Regions from separate parts of the Alkalihalophilus pseudofirmus genome, predicted to be linked through region 4. Evidence: riboswitches for the same ligand, from Rfam matches in the RefSeq annotation. Region 4 holds a riboswitch; each other region holds the start of a gene.
The links. Region 4 has a riboswitch for cyclic di-GMP ahead of PQ478_RS04425 (globin-coupled sensor protein). Riboswitches for the same ligand answer to the same signal wherever they lie in the genome.
Positions count from the first base shown of each region.

Region 1 (8,132 bases), 920 kb from region 4:
CCTAGGTCTCTCATCATTCGAAGCACTTTCTTTTTGTTAATCGCATATCCCTTTTCCTGAAGGAGGTCTGTAATACGACGATAGCCATATCGACCAAAGTGCTTATGGTAAATGAATGCAATTCTTCTTTTCCATTTTCGATCAGGATCTGGCTGGCTCCATTTTTTAACAAGGTTATAGTAAGTGCTTCTAGGCATCTTGGCTATTTTCAACATTCGACTCACCGGGAATTCGTTCCTTAGTTCATATACTACTTTCGCTTTGATTTTGTTGGTGATTGTTCTTCCTGAACTAAGGCTTTCAGCTTTTTTAAATACGCATTCTCCATACGAAGGTATTCCAGCTCTTTTTTCAACTCTTCTACCGATGGGTTTGAAGAGTTGTTGCCCTTATTTTTATTCTGATTAACAGTCATTGTAGATAGCCCCTTTTCTCTTAGTTCAAAGGCATCTTCTCCAGCTGTTTCCCACTTTTTCTTCCATCTGCGAAGCATACATGGAACGGGGATATGAAAAATGGCTGATGCCTCTCGAATGGAGTAATTCTCTTCGGTCATAAATTGAATTACTTTCAGTTTAAAGGCAGTTGAGTAGTTTGTATAGGGGAAGGCAAAAGCTTGATCCCCATGATAGCGAACTAACATCACCCAATATCGCAGCGTCGAATCATCTACGCCCACTTGATTTGCAAGTTCTCGATAACTGATGATTTCATTTAGATAACGTTTAGCCGCTTGAAGTTTATATTCCTTGGTGAACGTGGTCATTGATGAAGGCACCTCCTATTGTTGATTGAGGTGTCCAACAATAGGGGTGCAGTACAAAATGCGACGAGGAGGCTCCCGGACCGCCCGCGGAAAGCGTGTGTCTGCAGCGGAGATCAACAACTACTATAAGATGGGTCTTTTTTAAGTTCCTTATACCATCTATGAGAATTCGTATATTTCATCCGCTGGGTTATGTTTTGCTCTAAAATGTAGGCGAGAATTGGGGTAGAATTAGCTCAATTAAATAGTAAAGAAAAAAAGCACCTGGCAAAGGTGCTTTCTCACTGACCCTCTTTAGCAGATCATTATGACTCGAGAACTTTAATGAATTCTCTCATGTAATCGGGGAGGTCTGGCGGGCGGCGGCTGGATACGATGTTGCCGTCTACAACAACTGGCTTATCAACCCAAGTGGCCCCGGCATTCATCATGTCATCTTTAATTCCAGGAGTACTTGTCACCGTCTTGCCTTCAAGGATTTTCGCTGAGATCAAAACCCAGCCAGCATGGCAAATTTGCCCGATCGGCTTGTTCTGGTCATTTAACGTACGAACCATATTCAACACGGAATCAAATCTTCTTAATAAGTCAGGAGACCAGCCCCCTGGCACTAAGATCGCGTCATACTCTTCTGGATTGATTTCTTCAAATGAGTACTCTGAAACAATCGGCACCCCGTATTTTCCGATATACGTCTCATTGGCTTTTTCACCGGCAATATGCACCTCTGCACCCTCTTCACGCAAGCGCAGAACAGGATACCATAATTCCAGATCTTCAAAATCCTTACTGACAATTTGAATGACTTTCTTACCTTCTAGCCTCATTATTAGTACGCCTCCTTTATAAGAGCAGTGTTCTTCCCTGCCTTTATCGTGACAGAATCATTTAGTTGATGCAAACACTCAGAGCATCATCTCTCGCTGCATAGGGATAAACTATAGAGATTTACTGAGAAGACGGGCCAAATCGTCCCATTCTGAAGTCATTAAAGGCTTCATGAATTTCATCTTCTGTATTCATTACAAACGGCCCGCGAGCCACTACAGTCTCATTAATCGGCTTGCCTGTATAAATGAGCATTCTTGATCTCTCATTTGCCTTAATATGCAAATGATCAAACGCATCATTACTTGCCTCTTTTTGATAAGATAACAGTCCAGCTTCCGTTTTTCCTAGTGTTACCTTATCAGCAAAAGTCATTTCTCCTTGGAGCATATAAATATGGCCGTTGTGATTTTGGGGGAGCTTCAGGGAGTAGCACTCTCCTTCTTTTAAAAAAAGCTCAAACATATTAATCGGCACTAATGAATCCATCGGCCCTTTAACCCCTTCTGCTTCTCCTGAATAAATGCGCAGATAACCACCGTCGATTTCTACTTTAGGAGCGTCTTCAACCAGTACATTTTGGTATGATGATTCCGTTCCTTTTAACGCTTTAGGCAGATTAAGCCACAGCTGCAGCGTGTGAATAAGATCATCATCCACTGCTTCTTCAGCATGGCGCGCCCCGCTCCCAGCATTCATGTACTGTACATCACCTGCATAAAGCACTGAATGGCCTCCATTATTATCTGTATGTTCTAACCTGCCATCAATAACATAAGTGATCGTCTGAAACCCTCGGTGCGGATGATCCGAGAACGTCCCTCGCTTAAACCAATCATCAGCCATTAAGATAAAAGGATCATACTCTGTCATCTTATCCGGCGGGAGAACCCAGCCTTGCTGGACATGCGGATATCCATTCTTATTGTATTTCACCTTCCAATGATCACGTATCACACGTTCACCTTCTGTACCCATTGCAAGACACCTCCAGTTATTTGCTTCTATTAGCATACATAGATTAACCAATTCCATACAACGATTTAGCTTGGCTTTGGAAAAGAAGAAATTTGTCGAGCGAAAAAACTTTATCTTTAATTCAAAATAAATATAATAGAATTATAGGTCTTTATACATATAATAAATTACCCACCAACGCATATAATGACCTATGCACAATGCTTCAAAGGTAAGCTATGAAGTATAACCTTTATATGGACACTTGGGTTATATGGAGCCAGTAGTGTAACCGGACCTCTTTAATTAGGGGTGCTATGAAGTATAGTCTTTACTTGGACACTTGGGCTATATGGAGCTAGTAGTGTAACCGACCCTCTTATTTAAAAAAATTTATTTAAGAGGAGAAATGGAAGATGAAAAAAGCACAAAAATTATCAGTAGCAGTATTAACACTTATTTTATCTGTTAGCTTCACCACTGGTGCTATGGCTAATAATGGAAATGGAAATGGAAAAGGGTTAGAAACAGCACCTGGCCAAAGCGAGAACTTTTCTAAAGGAGTAACGACTGAAGTTATTGTTACAACAAACGAAACTAAAGGTGTTGAGGTTAACTCAATAGAATCTGCTGTAACAGAGACTAAAACAGATACAGATATAACCGAAGAACGTGTTGTTATTAAAAGTAATACTGAAAAACATCCTACAAAAAATGAGTATAGAGACGTTACTGTTACAGCAACAGTTCGAACTGTAACAACCTCAACTTGGGATGAAACTACAACTACTACTACTACGACAGAAACTCCTGTAACTGTTATAGAGACCATTGAAACTACTATTACCCATCAAGGCGCTCCTGGAAGTAATGGTAAAGTTCTTAGCGAATCAAGTAAATCTTCTGAGAAGAGAGTTGAAGGTGAACCAATAGTAACAGTGGCAACTACTACTACTAAAGGAGAACTTGAGACTTCTACGGTTACTGAACAAATTGACGAAAAAGAAGATAAATCAGGCTGGAAGATAGGCCATAATAATTAAATTTGTTCCTCGGGTAAATTATATGAATGTTTAAGCCTCAGATGTTTGATCTGAGGTTTTTCTCTTTCCTTTTTGAATAAACCCCTCCCTCTTTGTCCATAACTAGTACCATATACTAGTCTGCTAGGGGAGGATTGTATGGAGCCGGGCTTTTGGGATATGTCGATTAAAATTGTAATAGGATTCTTTTTGCTTTTTTTGATTACTAGATTACTTGGCAAAACGACGATCCGTCATTTGACTCCGTTTGATTTTGTCTCAGCTATTGTATTATCAGAGCTGCTAGGTAATGGGATATTTGAGGTAAACGTCAGCATTTTCTATATTATTTACGTTGTTCTCTTATGGGGTTTTTTAATGATTATGATGGAGAAGTATTTGCTAAAGCACCGTTCTGTGAGGGGGCTTTTGGAAGGAAAGCCGTCTATCATCATTCGTAACGGAAAGATTGACCGAGAGCAGCTTAAAAAAAACCGCATGAACATCAATCAGCTGCTTAGTTCACTGCGTCAAAGTGAAACCTTTTCTTTGCGCGAAGTGGCTTATGCGATTTTAGAGTCTAACGGTTCGATCAGTATTTTAAAGAAAAATAAATATCAAAAGGTAACCCTTGAAGACTTAAACCTACCTGTAAGCACTACTTATCTTTGCACCACATTAATTACAGATGGAGAAATTATAGAAGATAACTTAAAGGAGCTTGGGTTTAATCATGACTGGCTGATGAGTCAGCTAATCTCTCATGGCTACAACCGGCCAGAAGATATCGTTTATGCTGATTGGCTGTATGACGATGGCATCTATATTGTGCCCTACCAATCAAAAGAAGCATAGAAGACCTCGTTTCATCAAGATTCGAGACTTCTATGCTTATTAATTGTTAAGACTTATTTAGTACGTTAGCAAGCAGCTTAACTCCCTCTACAAGCTCGTCTTCAGATGCATAGCTAAAGGAAAGCCTCAAGTATGCTGCTTTCTCATCGGCAGGTAAGAAAAAGTACTTTCCAGGGACATATGCAACTCCCGCATCAAGTGCCTGCTCTAACAAATGATCCGTATCCACACCATCAGCCCTCACCCAAATAAAGTACCCTCCTTTTGGGACAAACCAGGACACTGAATCAGGCAGATGCTCTTCAAGCGCTGAGATCACCACGTCACGTTTTTGTTGATAGGCAGTACGTAATGTATCGAGGCGTTCGTTCAAATTAATCTGTTCCAAATAAGCAGCCATTGATGCTTCGGCAAATGGATGATCTAAATCTTTTTTAAACCAATTAAGAGCTTCCGTACATTCTTGTGCCGCTGCAACCCAGCCGATTCGCATGCCGGGAGCGACTACTTTTGACAACGAGCCTACATGTAAAACACGATTCGATTGATCCAATGACTTAAGCGTGGCTTCTGACTTCTCAAAATATAAATCTCCGTACGCATCATCTTCTAAAACTAGAAAATTATACTCTTCAGCCAGCTTCATCACATGCTTGCGTCGTGCTGCAGTCATCGTCGTACCTGTTGGATTATGAAAAGTTGGTATCGTATATAAAAGACGAGGGAGCGGCAAACCCTTCTTTGTACGTTCTGCTAGTATTTCTTCTAATTTCTCTGTTTGAAGCCCGTGCTCATCAATTGGGATGCTGATAAAATGGTTCGTGTAGTTTTGAAAGATTTCAAGTGCCTCCATATAAGTAGGAGATTCAACAGCCACTACACTATCCTCATCAATGAAAACCCGGGCAATCAGATCAATCGCTTGGCAGGCACCAGAGGTAATCAACAGTTCCTCTTCTTCTACATCCATGCCGCGCTCTTTCAATCGATGAGTAATCTGCGCTTTTAATTGGTCCATTCTAGGGCTGCCAAGATAGTGCAAAGGCAGGTCCCCCTCTTCTTCGAGCAGTCTGTTCACTGCCTTCTTCAACTGCTCTACAGGCACTAAAGAGGGATCAGGATACCCTGAAGAAAGACGTATACACTTCTCTGGCAGCTGAGGCATCCAGCTTCCCGGAGGATCATTTTGAAGAGCTGGTTTACTATGCTTTGATAAAAAAGATTCAATGTTCACATTATCACTCCTATATGATCACAGACATTATTCGTCATAACATAATGAAAAGCATTGGTGTTTGCCAATGCTTTCCTTTGTTACACAGTATATCATTTAGAAAAAGAAAAGATGAGCCATTGCCGCTGCAACCGGCAAGGTAATAATCGTTCTTTGTAAGAAAATCACAAATAATTGAACGAAGGAAAGAGGAATTTTTGATTTTAATAACAGAATACCAATCTCCGACATATAAATTAATTGCGTTAATGACATAACCCCAATCACAAAACGAGTCAGTTCAGATTCAATGCCGCTTCCGATAACAGCCGGCAGGAACATATCAGCAAACCCAACGATCATCGCAGGTGCTGCAGCTTCAGCTTCTGGAATACCAAGCAGCTGGAGGAACGGGACAAATGGATAAGACAAGTACGTAAAGATTGGCGTAAATTCTGCAATAATGAGCGCAATTGTTCCAAGCGCCATGACTAATGGAATTAAAGCAAACCAAATATCAATGACATTTTTTACACCGCCCCATGCAACACTGCGGTAGCTTTTTACTTCGCTCGCTTTTTCCACCGCTTTTTGCACGCCCCATTTAAAGCTGGACACACCTTCTGGCACTACTTCATCAATTTGTTTTCCTATAGGCTCATAATACGTGTCCTTCTTCCATGACAACGGAGGAATTCTCGGGCATATTACCGCTGCCACAATTCCCGTTATAATAACCGTGAAGTAAAACTGAATAAACATATGATTAATATCTAAAAACGTCGCAATAACCAAACTAAATGCAATTGAGGCAATCGAAAAGTTAGTCGCTACAACCGATGCTTCCCGCTTCGTATAGTATCCTGATTCATACTGCTGTGTGGTCAGCAATACTCCAACGGTTCCGCTTCCCATCCAGGATGCAAGCGCATCGACAGAAGAACGTCCAGGCAGCTTGAATAATGGATGCATAATTTTACGAACCAAGGAACCAATAAAGTCCATAAGCCCAAATTGAAGCAATAAAGGCATAAACAGACAAGCAAATAAAAACCAAACCATTAATACAGGAATTAAATCATACAATACGACACCGCCTGTAAATTCAGACGAAACCACCCCTGGTCCCATCTCGGTTAACGTCATAACAGCAAATGCAGCCCCTAGACATCTAAGAACAAGCCAGAGCGGTGATACATCGAATAATCCTTTTAGAAAAGCATTCTTTTGAATAAAGCTTGGGCTTGTCCCCTTCACTAGCAAACTACCGGCAGCTGATGCACATAAAACAGTGGTCATAAAGAGCGGGATGTAATCAGCAATCGCACTCTGCAAGCCATCTGCAAGAATCCCTAACCCAATTGTCACTTTATCATTTATGGAAATCGGCACTAAAAAGAGCAGCACTCCAATTAAGGATGGCAGCCAGAATTTCATATATTGTTTGGCCGTGTATTCTTTTGTATAAGATGACGTTTGTTCTGTATGCTGTAATGATTTAGCTCCCATTTTTTTCTCTCCTATAGTCAATAAATTGTATATCTAATACATGAAATAATGATTTTATCTTTATAATATTTAATAATATATCATTAACATGTATAAATATTCAATAGCTTGAGAGAATTTTATTTGAAAAATGATTATGTAAATAATTATTCTATTTAGAGCAACACTATAATGAAAGGAGTGAATACCATGTGTGCGTTTCCTAGTCGAAAGCATGTAAAAGATTTATCACCTACTGAAGTGTCTAATATCTGGTCTTCCTATTTGAAAAATAGTATGGAACATCAGTTTTTTCGTTATTTCTTCATGACTGCAGATGATAAAGAAACCAAACAAATCATTAAAAAGATGCTTCTTCATTCTCAAAAAAATATGAAGCAGCTTAAGAAAACCTTTAGTGACTATAAAGTAACCCTCCCTATCGGCTTTACCGAAAAAGATATGAATGTTCATGCTGGCAAGCTATTCGGTGATTCGTTTATATTGTACTTTTGCCAGGACATCACATTATTATCGATGACCACCTATTCAAGTGCATTATCTGACTGTGAAAATACTGACGTTCGCGATCATTTTCAAAAGTGTATGCAGTTTACGTGTGAGATACAAAATGACATTGTGAAAGTATTAGTAAGAAAAGGTCTCTACATAGAGTCTCCTCAAGTGGCACTCGATTCTAAAGTGGAGTTTGTGGAGAGTAAAACATACCTTACAGAACGGCTAAGTGAACACAGACCATTAAATGTCGCGGAAATCGCTAATCTAACAAGGATTACACACCGTGCACAATTTTCCAAAATGGTGATGACAGCCTTTGGGCAAACAACTTCTACAAAAGAGCTGAAAAAACATTTTCAAAAAGGGCAAAAAGGCTTGCAATATGCGATAGATCAGCTAAATGAGATTTTCACGAAAGAAAATATTCCTTTGGCTGCATCTGGTCATTATAAGATTAACCCAGTACAAACCTCTCCTTTTTCAG
Region 1 is NZ_CP117835.1:4,023,359-4,031,490, forward strand. Features, by position in the region: one part of gene PQ478_RS20920 (IS3 family transposase) at 1-298, opposite strand, end outside; one part of gene PQ478_RS20920 (IS3 family transposase) at 298-766, opposite strand; gene PQ478_RS20925 (type 1 glutamine amidotransferase domain-containing protein) at 1,072-1,593, opposite strand; gene PQ478_RS20930 (pirin family protein) at 1,715-2,572, opposite strand; cyclic di-GMP riboswitch class II at 2,853-2,936, shown strand; gene PQ478_RS20935 (hypothetical protein) at 2,968-3,594, shown strand; gene PQ478_RS20940 (YetF domain-containing protein) at 3,733-4,428, shown strand; gene PQ478_RS20945 (aminotransferase-like domain-containing protein) at 4,475-5,662, opposite strand; gene PQ478_RS20950 (YjiH family protein) at 5,759-7,150, opposite strand; gene PQ478_RS20955 (DUF3231 family protein) at 7,340-8,132, shown strand, end outside.
Region 1: linked by a shared signal. The riboswitch ahead of PQ478_RS20935 (hypothetical protein) and the one ahead of PQ478_RS04425 (globin-coupled sensor protein) in region 4 are both predicted to bind cyclic di-GMP.

Region 2 (8,132 bases), 1.8 Mb from region 4:
TTGTGAGAAAAATATGTCCGCTGTGTGCAGAAGAATTTGAGCCGACAGAAATGGAGCGGAATTTGTTTGAAAAACGCGGCATCAAACCTTCTAAAGTAAAAAGAGGGAGCGGCTGTCCGTCTTGTAATGCGACAGGCTATAAAGGAAGACTGGCAATTCAGGAAGTATTAATGGTAACCGATGATATTCGTCAAATGATGATGAACAACAAATCAATGAGCACGATCCGTGATTATGCAATGAAACAAGGGATGATCTTCTTAATAGATGATGGTTTGTTCAAAGTAAAGCAGGGGTTAACGACAATCGAAGAAGTACTGCGTGTGGCAATGGATGAGTAAAGGAGAGATATGAGGAGTGATAAGATGAAAGAAAAGCTGGAATCTTTACTAATTGAAGCGTTTGAAATGGGTGCCTCAGACATTCACCTGACGGTTGGGGTGCCGCCTGTCATCCGTATAAACGGGGAACTTGCTCATCACGGAGAAACCGTGTTAAAGCCGGCTGACACGGAGGGAATGGCACGTGCGATTTTATCGGAAAATCTGTGGAAGGTGTTCCAAAAGCGGGGAGAGCTTGACTTCTCACACGGCATTCCGAAAGTGTCGCGTTTTCGTGTGAATGCCTACTTCCAGCGCTCCTGTGTATGTCTTGCGATCCGAGTTGTGCCGACGAAAATTCCTACACTCGATGATCTTTCGATGCCTGAAGTGTTAAAAGAGATTGCCCAAAAACCTCAAGGACTAGTGCTTGTAACAGGTCCGACCGGTAGCGGGAAGTCGACCACTCTGGCTGCAATGATTAATGAGATCAATGAACAATCAAATAAACATATTATTACGCTTGAGGACCCGATTGAGTATTTACATAAGCATAAACGCTCGATTATAAATCAGCGTGAAGTGGGATTTGATACGCAAAACTTTGCAAACGGGCTAAGAGGCTGCTTAAGGCAGGACCCTGATATTATTTTAGTAGGGGAAATGCGTGATTTAGAGACAATCTCGATTGCAATCACGGCAGCAGAAACAGGACATCTTGTATTAGGGACATTGCATACAACGGATGCCCCGGCAACGATTGACCGTGTAATCGATGTGTTCCCGCCAGAGCAGCAGCCGCAAGTCCGCATTCAGCTAGCTTCCGTCTTAGGAGCCGTTATCTCTCAGCGGTTATTTAAAACAGCAGATGGAAAAGGAAGACGAGCGGCAACGGAAATCCTAGTGAATAATGCAGCTGTGAAAAACCTTATCCGCAACGAGAAAATCCACCAAATACCCAGCGTGATGCAGACGAGCCGTGCAAGCGGGATGCATACGCTTGAGATGTCAATTAAAGAATTAGTCGACTCAGGTGCGGTGGAGTATGAAACAGTTAGCGCGTACGTAAGTGAAAGTGGGATGTAAATGGGCGTTTATAAATATTCAGGACGTGACCGGCGAGGACATGTGAAGAAAGGAAAAGTGAAGGCTCCTTCAGAAAAGCAGGCTCGTCTCATCCTGAGAGAAGACGGGGTAGCTGTGAGAGAGCTGAATGAATCCAAAAGTATTCTCGATATGGAAATCGAGCTAGGTGCGGGCGGAGTGCGCTCACAAGATTTTGTGATTTATTTAAGGCAGTTTGCGACGCTGTTAAAAGCGGGGATCTCAGTGGTTGATGCTACTGTAATCTTGCGTGAGCAGACGTCTTCTAAAAAACTTAAAGCAGCCCTACATGATGTAGAGGACGAATTACGTGCGGGGAATCCGTTTTCACAAGCGGCTGAAAATCAAAAGAAAGTGTTCCCGCCGTTATTTGTAAATATGGCCAAAGCAGGCGAGCTTGGCGGTAATTTAGATGATATCCTAGAGCGGCTTGCGAGCTATTATGAGAAACAGCATAAAACAAAACAGAAAGTGATGTCTGCAATGTCGTACCCGATTGTGGTCGGTTTTGTGGCGATCATCATTGTGATCTTTCTATTATCCTATGTCGTCCCAACATTTGCTGATATGTTCGCAAGCTTTAATGCCGAGCTGCCGATGATTACAGTGCTTGTGCTTCAGGCAGGAGAGATATTCAGCAGACTATGGTGGCTTCTGCCGCTGGCCGTTATTTTAGTTATCGTGCTGTTGAAAATCGTGAATGACCGAGCGGAGCTTAGGTATTATCGCGATCTGTTTATTCTGCGGATGCCGATTTTCGGAAAGCTGCTGCAAAAAGCAGCGCTCGCGCGAATGACAAGAACATTAAGCTCGCTGTTTTCAAGCTCTGTGCCGATATTGCAGTCTGTCTCAATTGTAGAGAGGATTGCTGGAAACGAAGTAATTGCCCGAGTGATCCGCGAATCTCGTAATTCATTAGAACGAGGGGAATCGATTGCAGAACCGATGCATAAGCATTGGGTATTCCCTCCTTTAGTGACGCAAATGATTGCAGTCGGTGAAAAAACAGGGTCACTAGATACGATGCTTGATAAAGTAGCAGATTTCTATGATTCAGAAGTAGAAGCGGGAACAGACCAAATTAAAGCATTAATAGAGCCAGTTATGATTGTCATTTTGGCAGCTGTGGTCGGTGTAATTGTCGCAGCGATAGCAATTCCGATGTTTGAAATATTTGATGCGGTTGGATAGAAAATTTTGCTAGACAAATGAAGGATTTGCCAGTATGATTTCTGTAGAACCAATCTACTAGACATTTATACTTATAAAAGTATACGAATTTCATATGGAACGTGATGAAAAGCTATCTGTACATGGGCACTTGGGTAGTTTGGAGCAGCTAGTGCAACCGGCCAATTTTGTCATGACTACATGCAGGATTGGTTTTTTCTATGTTGCAGAGAGTTACTGAAGACGCGTGAACAGATGAAAAATGAAAAACGGAGGATACGAAGATGATGAAAAGATGGTTGAAACAGACGAAGAATGAAAAAGGCTTAACGTTGGTTGAGCTGTTGGCTGTTGTTGTGATTTTAGGAATTATTGCTGCGATTGCAGTGCCGAGTATTGGAAATATTATTGAGAATAGTAAGAAGGACTCAGCAATATCAAATGCCCAACAAGTGTTGAATGCTGCAAGGTTGTATTCAGCAGGTGGTGGTAATATTGATAGTAGTATTACTTATAATTCTACAACTAATGGAGCTATTGCAGAATATCATGAAGAACTTGTTAACCCTTGGGGGGAGGGGGAAGTAACTTATACTGTTGGTTTTGAGAACAATACTCCAAACATTGCAATGACTTATTCTGGTGGAAAATGTAATATAGGGACTGAAGGAAGTACTTTTGAGGGTCTTAGCTCCCAAGATCTCAGTAGCGACTCTAGAGATAATATTTGTAAAGATGATGAATAATATCAAAAGCCTATCCCCTCGATAGGCTTTTTCACTACACAAATTCAGAAAATCCTTACACCTTAGGAGGCCTTGATGGTTGATTGGTTGTTTATTGGTTATTTATTTGTCTTCGGCCTGACGTTTGGGTCCTTTTTTAATGTGGTTGGGCTGCGTGTGCCGGCGGGGGAATCGATTGTCGCCCCGCGCTCGCATTGTACAACCTGTGACCGTGATTTATCAACGCGGGAGCTGATCCCTGTTTTTTCTTATCTATTTCAAAAGGGGAAGTGCCGCGGCTGTGGAACGAAAATTTCTCCGCTTTACCCGATTGTAGAACTCGTGACCGGGTTGTCGTTCAGCGGGGCTTACGTGTTGCTTGGCTGGTCGTATGAATTAATTGTGGCTCTTTTACTTATTTCGCTCCTTGCTATTATTTTTGTCAGCGATATCCGCTACATGTTAATTCCAGATAAAATCCTATTATTTTTTACGCCGCTCTTCCTGCTTTTACGTTTGGCGGTAGCACCGCTTGATCCATGGTGGTCTAGTCTTGTGGGGGCGGCTGTTGGATTTGGGTTGCTGCTCCTTATTGCGGTGATCAGCAGAGGCGGAATGGGTGGCGGAGACATTAAGCTGTTTGCTGTGCTTGGACTTGTTCTTGGCTGGCATGATGTGCTGCTTGCCTTTTTCTTTTCATGCTTATATGGAACAATCATTGCTGGTATCGGGATGGCAGCTGGAAAAGTAAAACGCAAAAAGCCGATTCCATTTGGCCCTTTTATCGTACTAGGAGCACTAACGGCATATTTTTATGGAAATTCTCTAGTCCAATGGTACATAGGTCTATTCTTATAGTAAACTACGTATAAGAAGTTATTTTTAAAGAGAAATGGTGAATAAAAGATGAACCTTTTTCAACAACCGAACCAAAAGCGGCATGCCTTTATTATTAAAGATCATGTTATTCGATATATAGGAAGCAAGCAGCCAGATCTCTTGCAAATCTCTCAAATAAAAGAGCGCTACTTGCCTGTTGGGATTGTCGTTAACGGCCAAATTGAAGACATGACGACCTTTGTGACGATTTTGGCTGAATGTGTGGAGGAATGGAAGCTTAAAAGACAACGGATACAATTTTGCCTGCCGCAGCAGCATACGATTATTCGCACCCACTTTATCGATGGGACAATTCCCGATGAAGAAGTGAAAGGGCAGCTTTATTTAGATTTAGGAGAGAGCCTTTTGCTGCCGTTTGATGATCCGATTTTTGACTTTAAAGTAATTGGGATGCGTGACGGTCAAAAGGAAGTACTGCTCTTTGCTTCGAGAGAATCCGTTCTTAATCAATACATAGATGCCTTTTCTGAAGTCCATTTGAAACCGAATGCAGCTGATCTTTCAACGCTTTCAGCTTACCGATTGTTTTTTGAAAATGGACAAGTTGAGACGGGAGCCTATGTTATTCAAGTGCAGATTGACGCAATGGTCACAACGATTACTATTTTTAAAGGTCATCATCCTTTATTTTTAAGCACGATTCTCTCAGAACTTGACCAGGAAGGCTGGTCTTTAACAGGTGAAGGGGATGTGACCCGTCTAGCATGGACAAAGGAAGAGGAAGAAATGGAAGAAGCCATTGAAGAATGTGTCCGTGAAGTAGAAAAAGTAATGAATTTCTATCAGTTTAATGTGTTAAAAGGCGAGGGAGAAATGGGCCAAATGCTGCTTTGTGGCGATCATCCTTATCTCTCTCAATTTGAGGCAGCGTTTAGTGATCGGCTCATGCTTGAAATTACTGGCTTGTCTGAGCAAACGAAAAATGATGCGCCGGTAAGGTACTATGATGCCCAAGGCCTTGTGTTGAAAAAAGAGGTGTATCGTTAATGCTCGTTGAAGTAAATTTATTACCCGAAAAGCCTAAAAAAAATTATACGAGTATTTTATATGCAGGGGCCTTTTTATTTCTATTGCTTTTAGCGGTGTTAACGACGTTCTTATTCCAGCGCCATCTGACACAAGAGGTGCAGGTGGTAAATGACCAAGTCTACAACGTTCAGCTGGAGTCTGCTCAAATAAGGCAGGAGCTGACAGGGCTTGAATGGACAGATGCTAAGCAGATTGAGACGGCAGCTGCCGCTGTTGAGGGGCAGATCATCCCCGCATCCTCTGTCGCGAGCTACATCGTATCTCTATTGCCTGAGCGCGGTTTCATTCAATATTTCACTTACACACAGCCGCATTCCATTCTAGTGGGTGTGCATTTTGATAGATTAGAAGAAATTGCCCAGTACCATGAAGCTTTAGAGAGCAGTTCACTTACAACATCAGTACGACTCTCTGTCATTGACAGCCATGAAATGCTGGACGATGAGCAGCATGATATAAACTTTGATGAAGTGAAATCACGGTACCTTGCAAGCTTTGAATTAACTTTAGACCGAGATGAAGGTCGATCTTTAGGTGATGAACAATGAGAGAAATACGGCTGGATAAACGAATATGGATTTCTCTTTGCAGTTTGCTGTTAATCGGCTTTCTTATCTGGCTGTTTTTTAGTTTTATCCGTCCTGTGCAGCTAGAAAAAGAAGCGGCCCTGGTGGAGCTTGAATATGAACAGGCGCAGTTAGCTGGCGTGATTGAAGAGGCAGAAGAGGAACCGTTAGAAGTGATTGAATCCTCGATGATGGTGCAGCGTAAGCTTCCGGTGCGTCCGCTTGTTGACCAGCTATTATTGACCTTTGCGAGAGCAGAAGGAATTGCTGATGCTTATATCCTCTCTATCGACATACAAGATGAAGCAGAAGGAGTCTGGTTTGGCGAGACGGGGGAGACATCTATTGAGGTTGAGCAGGGGATTGCACAAGATAATGAGCCAGAAGAGTTAGAGGACTTGATTGAGGTTGAGGAGGAAGAAGAACCTGTACCATCAGCACCTCCTGCAGCTGCCTCGTCAGTAGAAGGGCTGGAAGTGATTCGTTTTGTGCTTCGCGTTCGAACAAATGAATATGCAGGGCTAGCACGATTTGCTGAAGAACTAGATCGTAATGATCGATTAATGAGCATTGATTCGATTACGTATGCAGCCCCAAGTGAGCGAGTGTTAGTCGAAGATGAGCAGGAAGCGCTTGAATTTTTGATGACGGTATCGGCTTTTTATTATCCATTAGATGAGCCTGATTTAGAGCAAGAACTTCCGCAAGTTGATTATCAAAGACCGGCTAATAAGAGTTCGCCATTATACAACCAGTAGACGAAGACATCCTTTTCTTCGTCTCTTTTTTTAGTTAGTTTATTCTAGTTTTTCTATTCTCTCGTTCTATCATTTCACCTCCGTTAATAGACTAGGAGTAAGAACATGTTGAAAGGAGCAGGTGCTGTATGGAGAGGGACAAGCGCACCATATCAATTCGCTTGAACAACAAAGAACAAGAATACAAAGAACATGAATACGATCTGCATGAAGAAGAACAAGAATACAAAAGCCAAGACCGAGTGTTTAATGAAGCAGAACAAGAAATTACGGCGGCTAGGGAGGAACGGCATGAAGAAGAGCTAGAGGATGCCCCGATACCCAAGCCTGATAATGTGATTGATTTTACCGAGCGGCAAACAGAGCGAGAGAAGGGGAAAGGTCCTTTTTGGGATGATGGAAACCGTGAAAGCGGACCGAAGCTTCCGGTCAATCGAAAAAAGAAATCACAGCGTTCGTTTACGTTTTCACTTCCCTCGCTGCCTAATTTTTCTTCGCTGAAATCATTTTCACTCATACCTATAGCCATTATATTATCTGCCATTATTGTCGGGGTTAGTTTCGGAGTCGTTGTGTTAAATGTCTTTACAGGGGGAGGGGAGAATGCAGCGGTAAGTGAGCCCATTCAACAAGCGAGTCCTGAGGCAGCACCTGCTTTCCAAGCGATAGACGGCGGTTTGCCCTCTTTAAGTGTAGAAGTGATTCAAGGAGGAGCATTCTCCACAGTTGAAAAGGGGCAAGAAATGGTGTCAGTGTTTCACAACAGCGGACTAGCTGCTGTGTTAACAGATACGACAGATCCTCTTTATTTGTTTGTTGGACTAGGGGCTGACAGGGGAGATACAACGTCGCTTGCTGCCATTCTAGAAAACGAAGGTAAAGAAACGTATTTAAAATCTTATCAAGTCAGCGGAGAAGGGTTAGCTGCTGCTAGTGAGAATTCAGCGGCATGGTATACCGATGCCTTATCTATCTTTAACAGCATGCTGACCCTCACGACAAACAGCCTTGCAAAAGGTTCTGGTATTTCAGATGCGGACATTCAAGCTGTTACAATGGAGCTGACGGCTCTTCATGAAGGAAGAGAAGAGGCGCTTGCAGAAATTCCTGAGGCGGCGCAAGCATCGACATTGCTGCTTGGTACCGAGCTTGATTCATCGCTAGGACATCTCGCTGGTTTTATCAATTCAAACGACCAAAAAGAATTATGGAAGGCTCAGCAGTCGTTGCTGCGTGTATTACTGGCATACGAGCAGGTCGTAGAATTTTATTAAGATCATTCAGCCTGAAAAGAAGACTCTCACTTCTTTTTAGGCTTTTTCGTTTGAATGTTCTGAATTCGATTGTGGTTATTAGGATTATTTGGTATTCTGTACATAACCTTGTACAATGAAGAAAAACATTGTTGAGGTGACCCTTCATGAAACCCTTTATTTTAGCCTCCGGTTCCCCAAGGCGCAAAGAGCTTCTTAAGCAGGCTCGTTATACATTTTCCATTCAAACAAGTGATGTAGATGAAACCGTAAATCCCCAGTTAACCCCAAGTGAAGTTGTTTGTGA
Region 2 is NZ_CP117835.1:3,102,878-3,111,009, reverse strand. Features, by position in the region: gene PQ478_RS16605 (GspE/PulE family protein) at 1-341, shown strand, start outside; gene PQ478_RS16600 (type IV pilus twitching motility protein PilT) at 366-1,406, shown strand; gene PQ478_RS16595 (type II secretion system F family protein) at 1,407-2,615, shown strand; cyclic di-GMP riboswitch class II at 2,704-2,787, shown strand; gene PQ478_RS16590 (type II secretion system protein) at 2,879-3,340, shown strand; gene PQ478_RS16585 (prepilin peptidase) at 3,416-4,177, shown strand; gene pilM (type IV pilus biogenesis protein PilM) at 4,226-5,206, shown strand; gene PQ478_RS16575 (hypothetical protein) at 5,206-5,796, shown strand; gene PQ478_RS16570 (hypothetical protein) at 5,793-6,572, shown strand; gene PQ478_RS16565 (hypothetical protein) at 6,701-7,846, shown strand; gene PQ478_RS16560 (Maf family protein) at 7,993-8,132, shown strand, end outside.
Region 2: linked by a shared signal. The riboswitch ahead of PQ478_RS16590 (type II secretion system protein) and the one ahead of PQ478_RS04425 (globin-coupled sensor protein) in region 4 are both predicted to bind cyclic di-GMP.

Region 3 (8,132 bases), 580 kb from region 4:
CCTGGACTAATATTTGAATGATACGTTGTTCATCATCACTAATTTCTATTAGTTCCTCGAACATTTCAACTGATTCTCTTGAGATTGAAGCGATCTCGACCATAGTTGACATAATTTGCTGAGAAGCTGCCGTTATTTCTTCTGTACTTGCAGAGGAATTAACATTATTCTCAGCAATAATCTTTGTCGTAGATAGAATCTTTTCAAACATAGCTCCCACTTCTCCGATCGCCATGTTTGTATCTTTAAACTCATCAGTTCCTTGCTTCATTGATTTAACAACATCCTCGGTTTCTGCTTGTATGTTTTTAACTATGTTAGATACTTCAGAAGAAGATTGACGTGATTGTTCAGCCAACTTCCGAACCTCATCAGCTACAACCGCAAATCCTCTGCCGTGTTCTCCCGCTCGAGCTGCTTCAATGGAGGCATTTAAGGCAAGCAAATTTATTTGTTCTGAAATTCCTGTAATCACTTTTACAATAGAACCGATTTCATGTGATTTTTCGCTAAGTTTATTGATGCCATCAAATGTTTGGTTAATGGTTTGATTAAACTGCTCCATTTTTTCCAAAGAGTCCTTTAATCTCTCATTTCCATCTTGTGTTAATTCTAAAGTGGCAGTTGATCGATCTGAAATTTCATTTGATCTATTTGAAAGATCTTCAATCGCCTGTGTCATCTCTTCCATAGACATGGCGCTTTCTTCTGTAGCTACTAACTGTTTCTCTAAGCCTCTTCCTACCTCATCAATTGCGGCTCTTACAATGTCCGCTTTCTCAATAGCAGACTCCCCGACCTTAGCTAAATTTTCTCCTTTTTGATAAACATTGCTTGATAAGGAAGAGTAACTTTCCTTTACACGATGTAAAAATTCGATTAGTTGATTGTATACAGTATAATCAGCGCTTTTCTCTTCCACTTTGCTTTTCATATTCCCTGCAGAAAGTTCTCTTATTCCATTTATGATTTCTTTATTAATGCGCGGATTATGCTTTAGGGAAAAATAACGGTAAGCAAAATACACTGTAGTGCCTAATAAAACGATAATAATACCAAGCAGTATAACTTCCATAAGAATGAATCCCCTACTTTTTATTTTATTTTAATTCGAAATGAACCCTTTTAAAGTTCTCTGATAAGGAAATAGGTCCCATCAGCTATACTCTCATCAATTCCACTTAACCTGTTATTTTCTTTATATTTATGTACAATGTAATGCCCACCTATATCTGTATACTTCTCCATTTGATGATATTTTTCCATTACACGTATCGATTTTGGGTTTGTCGCTTCACCTATAACTGCCTTCAATCCCTGTGAAGCTGCCTTAGTTATTAACTCATTGCCTAATTGTTGAATTACTTCATGACGGTCATGTTCAGCTGTTAAACCCAACATGAATAAATGCAAAAACTCACCATCTTCTATTTCTTTTCCGCTTCTCTTTTTATAATCATCTATGAATCGTTGATCTATCTCTTCTAAAACATGGAGAATGACATTCATATCGGAAAACGACCCTTCAAATAGATCTTCTCCAAATATGACTGGCGCATTTGTATCTCCTGCTAATACACCCACCACATTCTGATTTTGATCTTTAGCTATGACGCAATAACCCTGGTCCACTGTACTGACTAAATAATCTTTGGTGAAATCGTAGAAATCTTCATAACGTATATCTAATTGACCTACCATAGGTTCCTGAACCCATTTACCTGAAACATTCACCCCTATAAATGAGCGGGCTAGACATTCAGCTGCTTTTTCTATTAGAGTAGATTGTTCGCTTGTTATAATTTCATATGAATATCGTTCTAATGTTTTTTGCACGCCTTAACTTCCTTTCAAATTATTAAATGAACCTCGTTTAAAACGAATGAGATACTCGCTCAACAAATGTACCTGAGAAGTTAATTCTCTGAAGAGCATTCCTTATTTGAACTTGAGCAATTTTAGAGGCAGGCTTTACAACAAGAATATCTTTAAAGCCTAAACTAGAATAAAATTGCATCGTTTGCTCTAGTTGCGGGACAACTTTTGATGGGACAGGTGTTTGGTGTGTGGCATCGACAACAAATGTATAATGTGGTCTTGATACTTTATCGATGGTTTCCTGCAAATCGATCATATATCCTTCTACATCTTCTTCTCTCATTAATCCATGCACTTGAACTTGAATTTCTTTTTCATTCTCATCAATGGCCATTTTGTACTTTCTTTTATTAACTACTATCATCTCTTATCGCCTTCTTCCTATGGAATGTTATTTTCATTAATGACCTTCACTTATTTCACTAGATACAAAAAGAAAAGCTATCCCTAGACGTAAATAGGGATAGCCAAATAATCGTTCCATTCATATATCATTTTTGGCAACCCGACTATCATGACCCAAGAGGATGTTAGACTCGTAGCTTTGCGTCCTTACCTTTCGATAAGTTTGCCTTTATCCTATTTAATTACTGGTTCTAAATTCACAATGACACAAACGTCATTATAGCACAAAAGAATTAGATATTGTCGAATTATGTATTTTTTTAATTTAAAATAGACATTAAAGTACAGGACTATTGATTTACATAAGGAGATAATACTCCATTTTCTCCACTTAAAAAAGCATGCCCCTATCTTGAGCATGCTTAAATAATATTGTTATCAATTCTTACAAAACATTTATTTCTTCTCTATCCAGAATTTAATGATCTTCCCTTCTTGAACAGTTTTCAAAAGGGTATGACCAGCTTTTTCACTCCATGTGGGCAGGTCGTTTAAAGCTCCTTTGTCTGTTACATGAAGCTCTAACACTTGACCGTTATCCAATGATTCAATGCCTTTTTTAAGTTCAATGATTGGCATTGGACATGTTAACCCTCTGACATCTACAACCCTATCAACCTTTATTTCTATTGTACTTTTCATTTCAGTATCTCTACGGTCATTGGTAGTAGTTTTACCATCTATAGCAAGGTTTCCTCCTAAAACAGAAGAGTAGGTTTTCCAGCCGCCATCAACATTCTTCACTTTATATCCCCTGTTTTTAAGAATCTGGCTAGCTAGGTATCCTCTTAAACCAACCTGACAGCTGACATAGATCGTCTGATCCTTTGGCAGTTCTGACAATCGGTCTCTTAGATCATTTAATGGGATATTAGTAGAGCCTTTAATGAAGCCGAATTCACGTTCCATTGGTTCGCGAACATCAATTAATACTCCACCATCTGAAACGATTTGATCGACTTCATGCCACTGAATATGCTCCAATTCACCGTCCATAATATTAGAAGCCACATAACCGGCCATGTTGACAGGATCTTTTGCTGAGGAAAATGGCGGTGCATAGGATAACTCTAGATTTGTTAGATCCTCTACTGTTAGTTCACCTTTGATAGCTGTTGCGATAACGTCTATTCTCTTGTCCACGCCATCTGCCCCCACCGCTTGTGCTCCAAATATTTTTCCGGTACTTTTATCAAAAATGAGTTTTAAAGCAATAGGTGCAGCCCCTGGATAGTAACCAGCATGAGAGCTTGGATGAATATGAACCACTTCATAAGTAATGCCGAGATGCTTTAATGTCTTTTCGTTGTTTCCGGTTGCTGCAACAGTCAAGTCAAATACCTTAGCTATAGAAGTACCCATCGTCCCTTGATACTTTTCCTTTTTTCCCATCATATTATTGGCCGCAATTCGACCTTGACGGTTAGCAGGTCCTGCAAGAGGAATCATTGCTTTTTTGCCATTGATATAATCAACAACTTCAATTGCATCCCCCACGGCATAGATGTCCTCTTTGGAAGTTTGCAGGTATTCATTTACAATGATGCCCCCGCGTTCTCCAAGCTCTAGTCCTGCTGATTTAGCCAATTCATTTTCTGGTCTGACGCCGATTGAAAGAATCGTCATATCTGTTTCTATTTCAGTTCCATCAGAAAGAAGCACTTTTTTGCCCTGTTCTGTAAAAGCCTGCACTCCGTTTTCCAGTACTAAATGTACACCTTTCTCTTTTAAATGAGTGTGTAAGATGCTTGCCATCTCAACATCGATTGGGGCCATGATTTGTTTAGCCATCTCAACAAGTGTCACGTCTATTCCTCGATCAACCAGGTTTTCCGCCATTTCAATTCCGATAAATCCTCCGCCAATTACAACGGCTTTCTTAGGTTTGTTGGAATCCACATAGGTTTTGATTTTATCAGTATCAGGTATGTTTCTTAAGGTAAAAGCAGACATATTTTCACTTAATCCTAGAATCGGCGGAACCATCGGCCTTGCTCCAGGGGATAATAATAACTTGTCATACGTTTCTTCGTACTCTTCACCGTTTCTTAGGTTCTTGATTGTCAATTTATTATTTTGTGGATCAATGCTCAGCACTTCACTTAAATTTCTAATATCAAGATTAAAACGTTTTGACATGCCTTTAACGGTCTGAACGAGTAATTTGCTTCGTTCTTTAATGGTTTCGCCAATATAGTAAGGCAGCCCGCAATTAGCAAATGAAATATGCTCACCACGTTCAACTAGAATAATTTCCACATCTTCACTAATCCTTCTTAATCTTGCTGCCGCTGTTGCACCGCCCGCTACTCCACCTACAATGATTACTTTAGTACTCATTTGATCCCCTCCAAAAGAGATATTTTAAATTACCATTGAACAACTTTAATATGAATACACCCTATACCCTATAAGGTATCTTATGCGTTCATTATACCCGAGGTGCTACTAATTTGGAGGATTTTGTGAAACATTTCACATTTAATTCACAATCTTACCCTTGGAGATAAAATCGCTTGTGAGGCTTATATGCTCTGAAAGCCGTAGATTTACAAACAAAAAAGCTCCCCATAAGTTTGTTCAACTTATGAGAAGCTTCTTTTCACTTTATGTCAAAACCTTATCTATCAAGGGTTTGATGGGCAGATGTCTAGCCTTCACTCCTAGAAACTCCGGACTCTTCACACCCTCCTACGTGGCAAAGAACGCCACTTGTCAGTTGCTCCAGATTCCTGCGTTTCTGAGCAGTCGCTTCGGCTTTTCTTATTACATCATGCCGCCCATTCCACCCATTCCGCCCATGCCGCCCATGTCAGGCATGCCGCCGCCTTCGTTTTCCTCAGGCTTATCAGCGATTACAGCTTCTGTTGTTAAGAACATAGCTGATACTGAAGCAGCGTGTTGTAGAGCTGAACGAGTTACTTTTGTTGGGTCAACAATACCTGTTTCGACCATGTTTACCCACTCGCCAGTTGCTGCGTTGAATCCAAAGCCAACATCTTGTGACTTAAGACGCTCAACAATAACAGAACCTTCAAGACCTGCATTGTGTGCAATTTGACGAACTGGCTCTTCTAGAGCACGAAGTACGATGTTCACACCAGTTGCTTCGTCTCCATCAGCAGATACAGCTTCAACTGCTTTAATTACATTGATAAGTGCTGTACCACCACCAGCTACGATACCTTCTTCCACTGCTGCACGAGTTGAGTTAAGAGCATCTTCAATGCGAAGTTTGCGTTCTTTCATTTCAGTTTCTGTTGCAGCACCAACTTTAAGAACAGCTACACCGCCAGCTAATTTAGCAAGACGCTCTTGAAGCTTTTCTTTATCAAAGTCAGAAGTTGTTTCTTCTAATTGACCTTTGATTTGGTTTACGCGAGCTGCGATTTGATCTGCTTCGCCTGCACCTTCAACGATTGTTGTATTTTCTTTTGTTACAACTACTTTACTAGCACGGCCAAGTTGAGTGATGTTCGCAGACTTAAGGTCTAGACCTAGATCTTCTGTAATCACTTCTCCGCCTGTTAATGTAGCGATGTCTTCAAGCATAGCTTTACGACGGTCACCGAATCCAGGAGCTTTAACAGCTACTGCATTAAATGTTCCGCGAAGTTTGTTCACAACTAGGGTAGCAAGAGCTTCACCTTCAACATCTTCAGCGATGATAAGGATCGGCTTGCCTTGTTGTACAACTTGCTCAAGAACTGGAAGTACCTCTTGAATGTTCGCGATCTTCTTGTCTGTGATTAGAACGTAAGGGTTATCTAGAACTGCTTCCATTTTATCAGAATCAGTTACCATATAAGGTGAAGCATATCCGCGGTCGAACTGCATACCTTCTACTACTTCTAGCTCAGTAGAGAAACCTTTAGATTCTTCGATTGTGATAACGCCGTCGTTACCAACGCGCTCCATTGCCTCAGCAATGATTTGGCCAACTTCCTCATCAGCAGAAGAGATTGCAGCAACTTGTGCAATAGACTCTTTACCTTCGATTGGTTTAGCAATGTTTTTAAGCTCTGTCACAGCAGCTGCTGTTGCTTTTTCGATTCCTTTACGGATAACCATCGGGTTTGCACCAGATGTTACGTTTTTAAGTCCTTCACGAATCATAGCTTGTGCAAGTACTGTTGCAGTTGTTGTACCGTCACCAGCGATGTCGTTTGTTTTGCTTGCTACTTCAGCAACAAGCTTAGCACCCATGTTTTCGAATGCATCTTCAAGTTCAATTTCCTTTGCAATCGTCACACCATCGTTAGTGATTAACGGAGAACCAAACTTCTTCTCTAAAACAACATTACGACCTTTTGGTCCAAGGGTTACTTTTACTGCATTTGCAAGGGCATCTACACCGCGCAGCATCGAACGACGTGCTTCTTCGCTAAATTTAATATCCTTAGCCATGATTTCGACCTCCTAGAAAATAGTGTATATAGTCAAATTCGCTTTTGTTTAATGGTTAACTTCAATGGATTAATTACTTAAATGTATTAACCGATGATAGCTAGTACGTCACTTTCACGAAGGATCAAGTATTCAACTCCGCCGTACTTCACTTCTGTTCCCGCATATTTAGAGAAAATGATAGAATCGCCTTCTTTAACGTCAAGTGCGATGCGCTCTCCGTTATCAGTTACACGGCCTGTTCCAACAGCTACAACCTTACCTTCTTGCGGCTTTTCTTTTGCAGAGTCAGGTAATACAATCCCGCTCGCTGTTTTTTCCTCAGATTCGACTAACTCGATAATAATACGATCACCTAATGGCTTTAACAAGGAAAACACCCTCCTTCAAGACCTATGTAATATTCTTTATTAGCACTCACTCATCATGAGTGCTAACACAATTATTATAATAATCATTACACTCTCGTTTTGCAAGCCCTTTACTATACTTTTTTTGATTTTTCTTAACCAGGCCTGTTAGATAGCGCAATAGCCGCATACAATAAATAGCACTACTAACTATTCGCTCTTAAACGAGGCATTCCTCCTGCCTTTCTAAATAACCTATGGTAAAATAAATGAATTAAAGAAAATTGACTATTTCTTAATAAAGGAGTTAGCAAATTGAACATTCGTTATTGGTGGATTCTTATTACATATGTACTGATGCAGCTCTCAGCGATCCCAGGAACCCTGCTGTTACTTCAGTTTGATATCGCCGTTGACCGCATACCGGGGATATGGAGTATTTTCAGTTTCACAGTCGGGCTAATGATTATTTTATTCCTTCTCGTCCCAGATATGCGTGAAAGACATCAAATGCGCGGCCGCTCCTCTCGGGGTGAGGCAGTTAGATGGGCAATCATCGGTGTATTTATGGTGTTTGGCGCTCAATATGCAGCTGCCTTAATTGAAATGTATGCATTTGGAATTGAGCCCGGATCAGAAAATACGGAGGCCATAGTAGAAATGGCTAAAGCATTTCCAGCATTTATTTTTGTTATTGCGATTATCGGACCGATATTAGAAGAAATTGTGTTTCGTTTAATCATTTTCGGAGCACTCTATAAACGATTCAACTTTTGGATTGCAGGCTTTGTCAGTTCATTGATCTTTGCAGCTATCCATTTTGACTTTACACACTTACTCATTTATACGGCTATGGGCTTTGTTTTTGCCTTCCTATATGTAAAAACTGGGCGGATCCTTGTACCAATTATCGCTCATGTGGCTCTTAACCTTTTTGTAGCAGTTGTAAATGTACTGCTTGCAGACAGACTAGAAGAATGGGTTGAACGTTTAGAAGAAGTCCAACAAACATCATTGATCATCGGGGGATTATTATGAGGATATCTCCAACAACTATGGCTTTTATGTATTTCTTTCTTGGGGTAATTGTCG
Region 3 is NZ_CP117835.1:285,032-293,163, reverse strand. Features, by position in the region: gene PQ478_RS01625 (methyl-accepting chemotaxis protein) at 1-1,075, opposite strand, end outside; gene PQ478_RS01620 (hypothetical protein) at 1,126-1,836, opposite strand; gene PQ478_RS01615 (hypothetical protein) at 1,874-2,242, opposite strand; cyclic di-GMP riboswitch class I at 2,375-2,461, opposite strand; gene PQ478_RS01610 (CoA-disulfide reductase) at 2,680-4,623, opposite strand; gene groL (chaperonin GroEL) at 5,050-6,690, opposite strand; gene groES (co-chaperone GroES) at 6,777-7,061, opposite strand; gene PQ478_RS01595 (CPBP family intramembrane glutamic endopeptidase) at 7,356-8,078, shown strand; gene PQ478_RS01590 (YdiK family protein) at 8,075-8,132, shown strand, end outside.
Region 3: linked by a shared signal. The riboswitch ahead of PQ478_RS01615 (hypothetical protein) and the one ahead of PQ478_RS04425 (globin-coupled sensor protein) in region 4 are both predicted to bind cyclic di-GMP.

Region 4 (8,132 bases):
AGGAACATATGCTGAACATCAGGGTGAGCTTTCTCAATTTCATCAAGCAGAATAATAGAGTACGGATTGCGGCGCACTTTCTCTGTTAACTGACCCGCCTCATCATGGCCTACATATCCAGGCGGCGATCCAATTAATTTAGAGACAGAGTGTTTTTCCATATACTCACTCATATCAAGACGAACCATTGCCTCTTTTGTACCAAATAATTGTTCTGCTAATGACTTAGTTAATTCTGTTTTACCCACACCAGTTGGTCCTACAAATAAGAAGGACCCGATCGGACGGTGTTTTGCTTTTAGGCCGGCACGTGAACGGCGAACGGCTTTGGCTACTTTTTCAACCGCTTTTTCTTGTCCAATGACCTTGCCGCGAAGTTGATCCGCTAGGTTTTTCATTTTTTCTTGATCGTTTGCTTGCAGTTTACCGACTGGAATCCCTGTTTTCTTCTCAATAATGGCTTCAATTTGAGCTGTGTCTACACTCGCTTTTTTATCTTCTGATTTATTTAGTTTAGCTTCTAATTTATTTAGTTTATCTTCTAGTTTTGCTTCTTCATCACGTAATTTTGCAGCTGCTTCATAGTTTTCTTCTTTTAATGCCTTGTCTTTTTCCTTATGAATTTCTGCAAGGCGTGATTCAATCTCGTCGTGGCTTGCTGCACCTGCTTGCAAGTTTAACTTCGAGCCAGCTTCATCTAATAAGTCAATCGCTTTGTCAGGTAAAAAGCGGTCTTGAATATAGCGGTGTGATAAGTTCACACAAGCTTTGATCGCATCTTCTGTGTAGCTTACTTGATGGTAATCTTCATACTTACTTTGAATACCTTTTAAAATGTTGATGGCATCTTCTATGGACGGCTCATTGACCATCACAGGCTGGAATCGACGTTCAAGGGCCGCATCTTTTTCGATTTCACGGTATTCTTTTAGCGTTGTTGCACCAACAACTTGGAGCTCGCCACGCGCTAGGGCTGGCTTTAAAATATTGCCTGCATCCATAGAACCCTCTGCAGAACCAGCACCTACTAATAAATGAATTTCATCGATAAACAGCATCACATTTTTACGTTCTTTAAGCTCAGCGATAAGCTGATTCATCCGCTCTTCAAATTGGCCGCGGATTCCTGTATTGGCAACAAGTGATGCTACATCTAATAGGATGACTTCCTTATTTAAAAGTTTTGAAGGAACATTACCTTCAACAATTTTTAATGCTAAACCTTCTACAATAGCTGTTTTACCAACGCCAGGCTCCCCAATAAGCACGGGGTTGTTTTTATTGCGTCGGTTTAAAATCTCAATCACACGCTCGATCTCTGTATCACGCCCAATCACGGGATCAATTAATCCAGCCTTGGCAGCCTGCGTCACGTTTTTCCCATATTGATCGAGGAAACCGCCTCCTCCTTTGTGCCCACCATTCATAGATTCGGCATGAGATGGATATGGTTTCGGATCATGAGCGGCTGCATTCATATGGTTGTTTGTTAATTGCTTAAATAGGTCATCGAACGGCATATGAGAAAATCCATGCCCAAAACCTGATGGAATTCCATTTGCAGCACGCATTTCTTGATAGCATGTCTGGCATAACTTAAATTGTTTTTTCTCCTGATTGAATTGCATACTAACATTCACTGTTGCTTGTCGTTGTTCGCAGTTTTGACATTTCATTAACATAACCTCCTCGATTATCATTCATTTTTTTATTCCATCGGCTGTTTATCTTGTTGAAAGGTTCATCTTGATTTTAAAGATCAAAGTTCGACTTTGACTTTCTTTGACCTTAGTTGACTTTATTATACTTTGACCTTTTTTGACTTTCAAGTGTTTTGCCTAATTTTTTTAAATTATTACCTTGCCTATATAAGTAAGCTTCACTTCGCTTTCCTTTATTAGTAGATTAATGTTTGAAATGAATCAGAAAGGACTAAAGACAATAAGAAAAACCATTTAGTAGACTTAGTAAAAGGAGGGATTCTTTTGAAAGAAAAATGTATTTATATCACTATCTTTTTAATGTTAGTGGTCTTTTTTTCATCCAGCACTCTAGCACAAACAACTGGAGAGCCTGCAGCTGATCTTGCCTTAGAAATGGTTGGTCCGAATAATCAAGGATTTATTACCTCTGAATTTGTTCAATACATATATGCAGAGGCAAGAGGAATAGATTTACCTCGGTTAGCAAGGGAGCAGCGCCAAGTAGGAGAGGAAGTTGCCCGTGAAAGCCTGCAAGCAGGAGACATTCTTTTCTTTCAAGGAAGCTCATTAATGTCAGGAATTTATGTAGGGGACGGCCGCTTTGTAGTGGTAACAAGTGGAGGAATCACAGAGATAAATCTTGATGCCAGTACTTATTGGTCAGGAATTTATGTCGGAGCTAACCGCTATTTAGAGGGTGCTGTTCCCGTGGAGGACCCTGCAGCTAGTCTTGCCTTAGAAATGATTGGACCAAATGAACAAGGGTTTTTAACTTCCGAATTTGTTCAACATGTATATGCACAGAGTAAAGGCATAGATTTGCCACGTCTTGCAAGAGACCAACTCTTAATAGGGGCTGAAGTGGAAAAAGATAAACTAGAAGCAGGTGATGTTGTCTTTTTTCAAGGAAGTTCATTAATGTCAGGGATCTATATCCAAAATGGTCAATTTGTTATTGTTACTAGTTCTGGAATTACGCAGGCTAATTTATATTCTAGTAGTTATTGGTCAGGAATTTATGTTGGAGCCAATCGCTATACCGAGGGAAGCAGTATCGAAGATTTTTCAGCAAACTTAGCACTAGAAATGGTGGGTGAAAACCATCAAGGTTTCATTACCTCCGAATTCGTTCAATACATCTATAAAGAAACTAAAGGGTTAGAACTTCCTCGGGCAGCTAGTGATCAGTGGCTGCTAGGAGAGGAAGTAGCTTTAGAAGACTTGCTGCCGGGGGATGTTGTCTTTTTCCAAGGTGCATTTTTAATGTCAGGAATCTATATAGATAATGGTCGTTTTGTCATTATAACTAGTGAGGGAATAACAGAACGGAATATGAACACGAGCGAGTACTGGTCCAATGCGTTCGTTGGAGCTAAGCACTATACGGATGAAAATCTTACTCCGCCTCCTACGTCAAATGAAATTGTCGAAAAAGCCCGTTCATTAATCGGGGCTCCTTATAACAGAAGAGGGGATAATCCTGTAGATGGTTTTAATACAGGTTCTTTTGCTTATTATGTGTACCGGGAAGTAACCGGAAGCTGGCTCTCAAAACTATCTTACGCGCAATTTGAAGCTGGTCTTGAAGTTGAACGCGATGAGCTTCAAGAAGGGGATCTTGTGTTCTTTCAGAATAATGACGAGTGGCTGACCGGAATTTATTCAGGAGATGACCGGTTTATCATAGCTGCATCAGAAGGAGTGCAGGAACGTCATTTAGACTTCCATACCTATTATTCAGATCGATATGTTGGAGCAGTAAGATATACAGACGCGATTCTCAATAAATCTAACCCAAATACGTATCTAAATCATAAAAATCCAGTCATCCAAGAGACAATGAAATATATGGGAACACCTTATCTTATGACTGGAAGTACACTCGAAGCCTTTGATTGTTCTTTCTTGATTCAAACGTCCTTTAGAGAAGGAAAAGGGATATACCTTCCAAGAATTAGTTATAGACAATGGGAAGTAGGAGAAACCATTCTGCCGGAAGGCACCAATATAGAAGAGATCACACTTGATGATCATATCAAACCTGGGGATGCTCTTTATTTTTCAGGCACATGGCAAGAAGGTATTTCACATGTCGCCATTTATTTAGGAGATAACTATATGATTCATGCAACTGGTGAAGAAGGAATGACAACAATCTCTTATATGAATTCATATTGGCGTGAACATTTCACAGGGGTTAAACGCTTTGATGATCTTTCAGTCCAACTAGATCATCCAGCGGTTTACGAGGCTTATCAAGTACTAGGAAGCCCTTATCAATTAGGTGGAGCTGATCCTGAGCAGGGATTTGATACAGGAGGGCTTACACAATATATTTACAAGCAGGCATATCAATATGATCTTCCACGCTACGGCAGCCAGCAATGGCAAGTTGGAATGGAGATACATCCTGATAATGCTGAACCTGGAGATTTGTTATTCTTTGAAGGGACGACATTGATTCCTGCAATTTATTTAGGGAATAACCAAATGGTTGTGGCTACTCAAGCAAACGGGGTGATGATTGTTGACCTCACTGTAAGCTCCTATTGGCCGCCACGACTTTATGGAGCCAGAACGTATGAAATAGAAGATGTTACTCTTGAAGCCGTTGCTGTCCTAACAGAGAATTATGTGGGAGAAGTGTTTCATGGCTCTTCTGTTGAATTTGTACAAAACATGTACCTAGAAGCTGCCAATAAACAGTTATCAGGAAATATTCATACGCTTCGTTCAGGCGGGGACTCCATTCATATTGAAGAATTAGAGCGAGGCGATGTGATGTTCTTCAGTGAAGAAACCGAAAGTAATACCCCAAGTTTTATTGGCATTTATTTAGGGGATGGTTTTTTTGCAACGTTAAGAGATCAAGTGGTAGAAAAGTATGAGATGAATGATGATATTTACTGGATTAATCGATTATTGGAAGCAAGGAGATATTAATCCTTAAGAATAGGAAGCTGTCAGCTTCCTATTTTTCTTTTTGAACAAGGAAATTCCCTCTTTGGAATCGAATTTTGTATATTGAGGGAGGATATCTTCCTTAGACATACATTCTAGGAGGACAACATGGACATTAATCAGCTTTCAAAACGCTTTATTCTTTTTGCCAATGATGAGTGTGCAGACTCTAGCAAGTTATATGAGACATTATCCAAAGAAACAGCGAAAGACGAAGAGCTTCTCATCATTTGTTCGCATGCGAAAGAGGGTCAGCCCATCCCTAATTTATTTTTTGGGGCGGTTCACTATCTTCTATTAAAAGGAGTAAGGCATGAGCTTTCGGATTATTATCTTAGTTTAGTTGAAGAACCGAAAAAATCTACCCATGCATTTGTTCACTTTAAGTCATTCTGCGAGGAGTATAAAGAAGAGATTATTCACCTTTTACAAACGAAACTCGTACAAACGAATGAAGTGCGGCGCTGTGCATATCTATATCCGAGTTTTTCTTGTATATATGAGAAAACAAACAAACCTTTGGCTTTAATTGAGATCGGTACGAGTGCCGGTCTGCAATTGCTATGTGATCAATATCAGTATTCATATGATGGGTTACATCGATATGGGAACCTTAACTCACCTTTATCTCTAAGCTCTGAAATAATAGGAGAGAATGTTCCATCGTTTAAAAAGGAAGCTTATCCTGTGCATTCTCGCTGCGGGATTGATTTGCATATTAATGATTTAAGAGACCAAGAAGACATATGCTGGCTTAAGGCATTGATTTGGCCAGAACATATGGAGAGAAGAAATGAATTTGAAGCAGCAGCCTCTATCTTAAAAGAAAGTGTAGATGAGTTGAATTTGGTAGAAGGGGACGGAATTGAATTACTGCCTCAAATAGTAGAAGGGCTGCCTCAAAATGTAACCGTTTGCGTGTTTCATACGCATGTTGCCAATCAAATGCCGTTGGAGACAAAAAAGCAGCTGCTTCAAACAATAGATGAGCTAGGAAGAGACCGAAATATCTTTCATTTGTATAATAATATTTCAGATCGATTCTTACATTTAGATTCTTATATTGATGGAAGGAAAACAGAAGAAACTCTAGCAGAAACTGCTGGACACGGCGAGTGGTTTAGTTGGAATGTTCAAGAAACAACACATGTTTGATATACATTGCTGATAGGAAAATGTTCGTGTGTTTGTCATTTATTGATTGCGAAAAAAAGGGTTTTTTTACCTCTTTCTAGTATAATATAGGTAAATTGACGGATACGTTGAAAACTTCTCTGTAAATTGGGCGCTTTGAGAAGTTGGAGTAAGTAGCGCAACCGGCCGATAAAGGGGATACTTTACATGAGCCTGTTTTCGTTAATCAAATTTTTCAAAGAAAGTCAAAACGATTGGATGGAGCAAGTAGGTCAGCTGCAAGTGAAGGTAGATGTGGCTGATTCGACGATTCATGACAAAATGAGAATGGTTCAATTGACAGAGCAAGATCTGCAAGTCATTAAAAGCATACAACCTTTAGTCATATCACATGTTAATGAGCTGGTTCGTGGTTTCTATGATACGATCCTTCTAGTGCAGGTATTAAGAGAAAAAATTGAGCAGCATAGTTCGGTAGATCGACTTGAAAGAACGTTAGAGAAGCATCTAATTGACTTATTTGAAGGGAATATTAATGAACAGTTTGTGGAGAATAGAGTGAAAGTCGCAAAGGTTCATTACAAGATTGGTGTAGAGACTTCTTGGTATATGAGTGCCTTTCAAAACCTTCAACAAGCTATGTTTCTTGTTATTTGCCGGGAGTTTGATCAAGGGTCTAATAAAATTGATGAAATTAAGCAAGTCACAACTGCAGTTAATAAATTATTTAGTTTAGAACAGCAAATTGTACTCGAAGCTTATGAAAATGAAACCGTTGCCAAAATGAAAGAACAATTTGAAGTTGGGAAAACAGAAATCCGTACTAAAATTATGGAGATTAGTGAAGGATTAGTAGCTTTGGCCGAAGAAACTCAAGCTTCAGTAGAGATTTTAAGTTCTCACTTCAATGAAGTAAGCGGAAATTCATTAGCAAGTAATGAGCAATCAATTATTGCTGAGAAAAAGGCAAATGACGGTCAAGGCCAATTAAGTGACATGCTTCATAAAATCCATTCAATTGAAGAGTATACCAATAATATGCAAAAAGCTATTAATCATCTTGGACAAGCAACAAGTGAAATTACTCATGTAATTACGATTGTAAAAGATATTGCTGAACAAACAAATTTACTTGCGTTAAATTCAGCAATTGAAGCTGCCAGAGCAGGAGAGCATGGCCGTGGGTTTGCGGTGGTATCACAAGAAGTGAAAAAGCTTGCAGAACAAACGAAGAATTCAATCAGTCAAATTGATAAATTAATCGCTAATTCAGATCACTACAAACAAGAAGTGGCACAATCATTAAGCCAGGTTATTCAAGCTGTGAAGATGGGGCTTGAGGCATCGGGACAAACCGATGTGGTGTTTGGTCAAATGGTGGAATCGATTCAACAAAGCAGCCATACCGTTATGAAAGTAAAAAACCAAATGGACGAGCTTACTCGTGTCGTAAAAGAGATAGAGAAAGCTAGTATGAACGTAGCATTATCAGCCGAGCAATTAAATGAAGCGGTTGCGACTGCTTGATTGTGCAGCATCTTACTTAGTGTAAGGTGCTTTTTTCAAAATCTTTGGTTAGACTGTTGAATGAGATAACTATGTCTTCCTAAAAAGGGGAATCCGTATGCAAAAAGAAAAGCGCAAGGCATACTGGCAAGTGTTGGCCTGGGGGCTGATTGTGGTCATTTTAGTAGGTGTATGGAGAGCGATGCAATGAGGAAATAAGAACATGATACGTTATGTGAATGATCTATTTTATAAATGGGTTCTTTTTCGGAAATAATAATGGGGCGTATAGGTTTAAAGATTTGGAAAAAGAGTAAATAGTAAGTAGGATAATTACTAGGTATAAATAAAAGCAAGCCAACTAATTGGAGGCCGAATAATGAAAAAAGAAATTGAAATGAAGATGGCTGGCGAGCTTTCACGGTTAACAAATCATACATTTAAATTTGACGAGAGAATTAAAGAGGGCTGGTACTCTGCGGTATACTTCCTTAAAACAAAAGAAATCGCGAAAAGATATAAGCCTGATAAAATAGTCACGATGCAGTTTTTTCAAAAAGAAGAGGCTGTTTTATGCGGAATTGATGAAGCGATTGCTCTTTTGCACACGTTCTCAGAAGATCCTGAAGAACTTGAAATCCATGCCTTGCATGATGGTGATAAAATCAACCCTTTTGAAACAGTTCTCACGATTAGAGGGTCCTATCATAAATTCGGCTTTTTAGAAGGAATTATTGATGGTATTTTAGCGAGACGGACAAGTGTTGCAACGAATGTATACAGGGTTGTTTCAGCCGCTAAGCATAAGCGGGTTATCTTTATGGGTGA
Region 4 is NZ_CP117835.1:863,821-871,952, forward strand. Features, by position in the region: gene PQ478_RS04410 (ATP-dependent Clp protease ATP-binding subunit) at 1-1,676, opposite strand, end outside; gene PQ478_RS04415 (NlpC/P60 family protein) at 1,986-4,646, shown strand; gene PQ478_RS04420 (DUF2332 domain-containing protein) at 4,773-5,819, shown strand; cyclic di-GMP riboswitch class II at 5,911-5,995, shown strand; gene PQ478_RS04425 (globin-coupled sensor protein) at 6,006-7,325, shown strand; gene PQ478_RS04430 (nicotinate phosphoribosyltransferase) at 7,684-8,132, shown strand, end outside.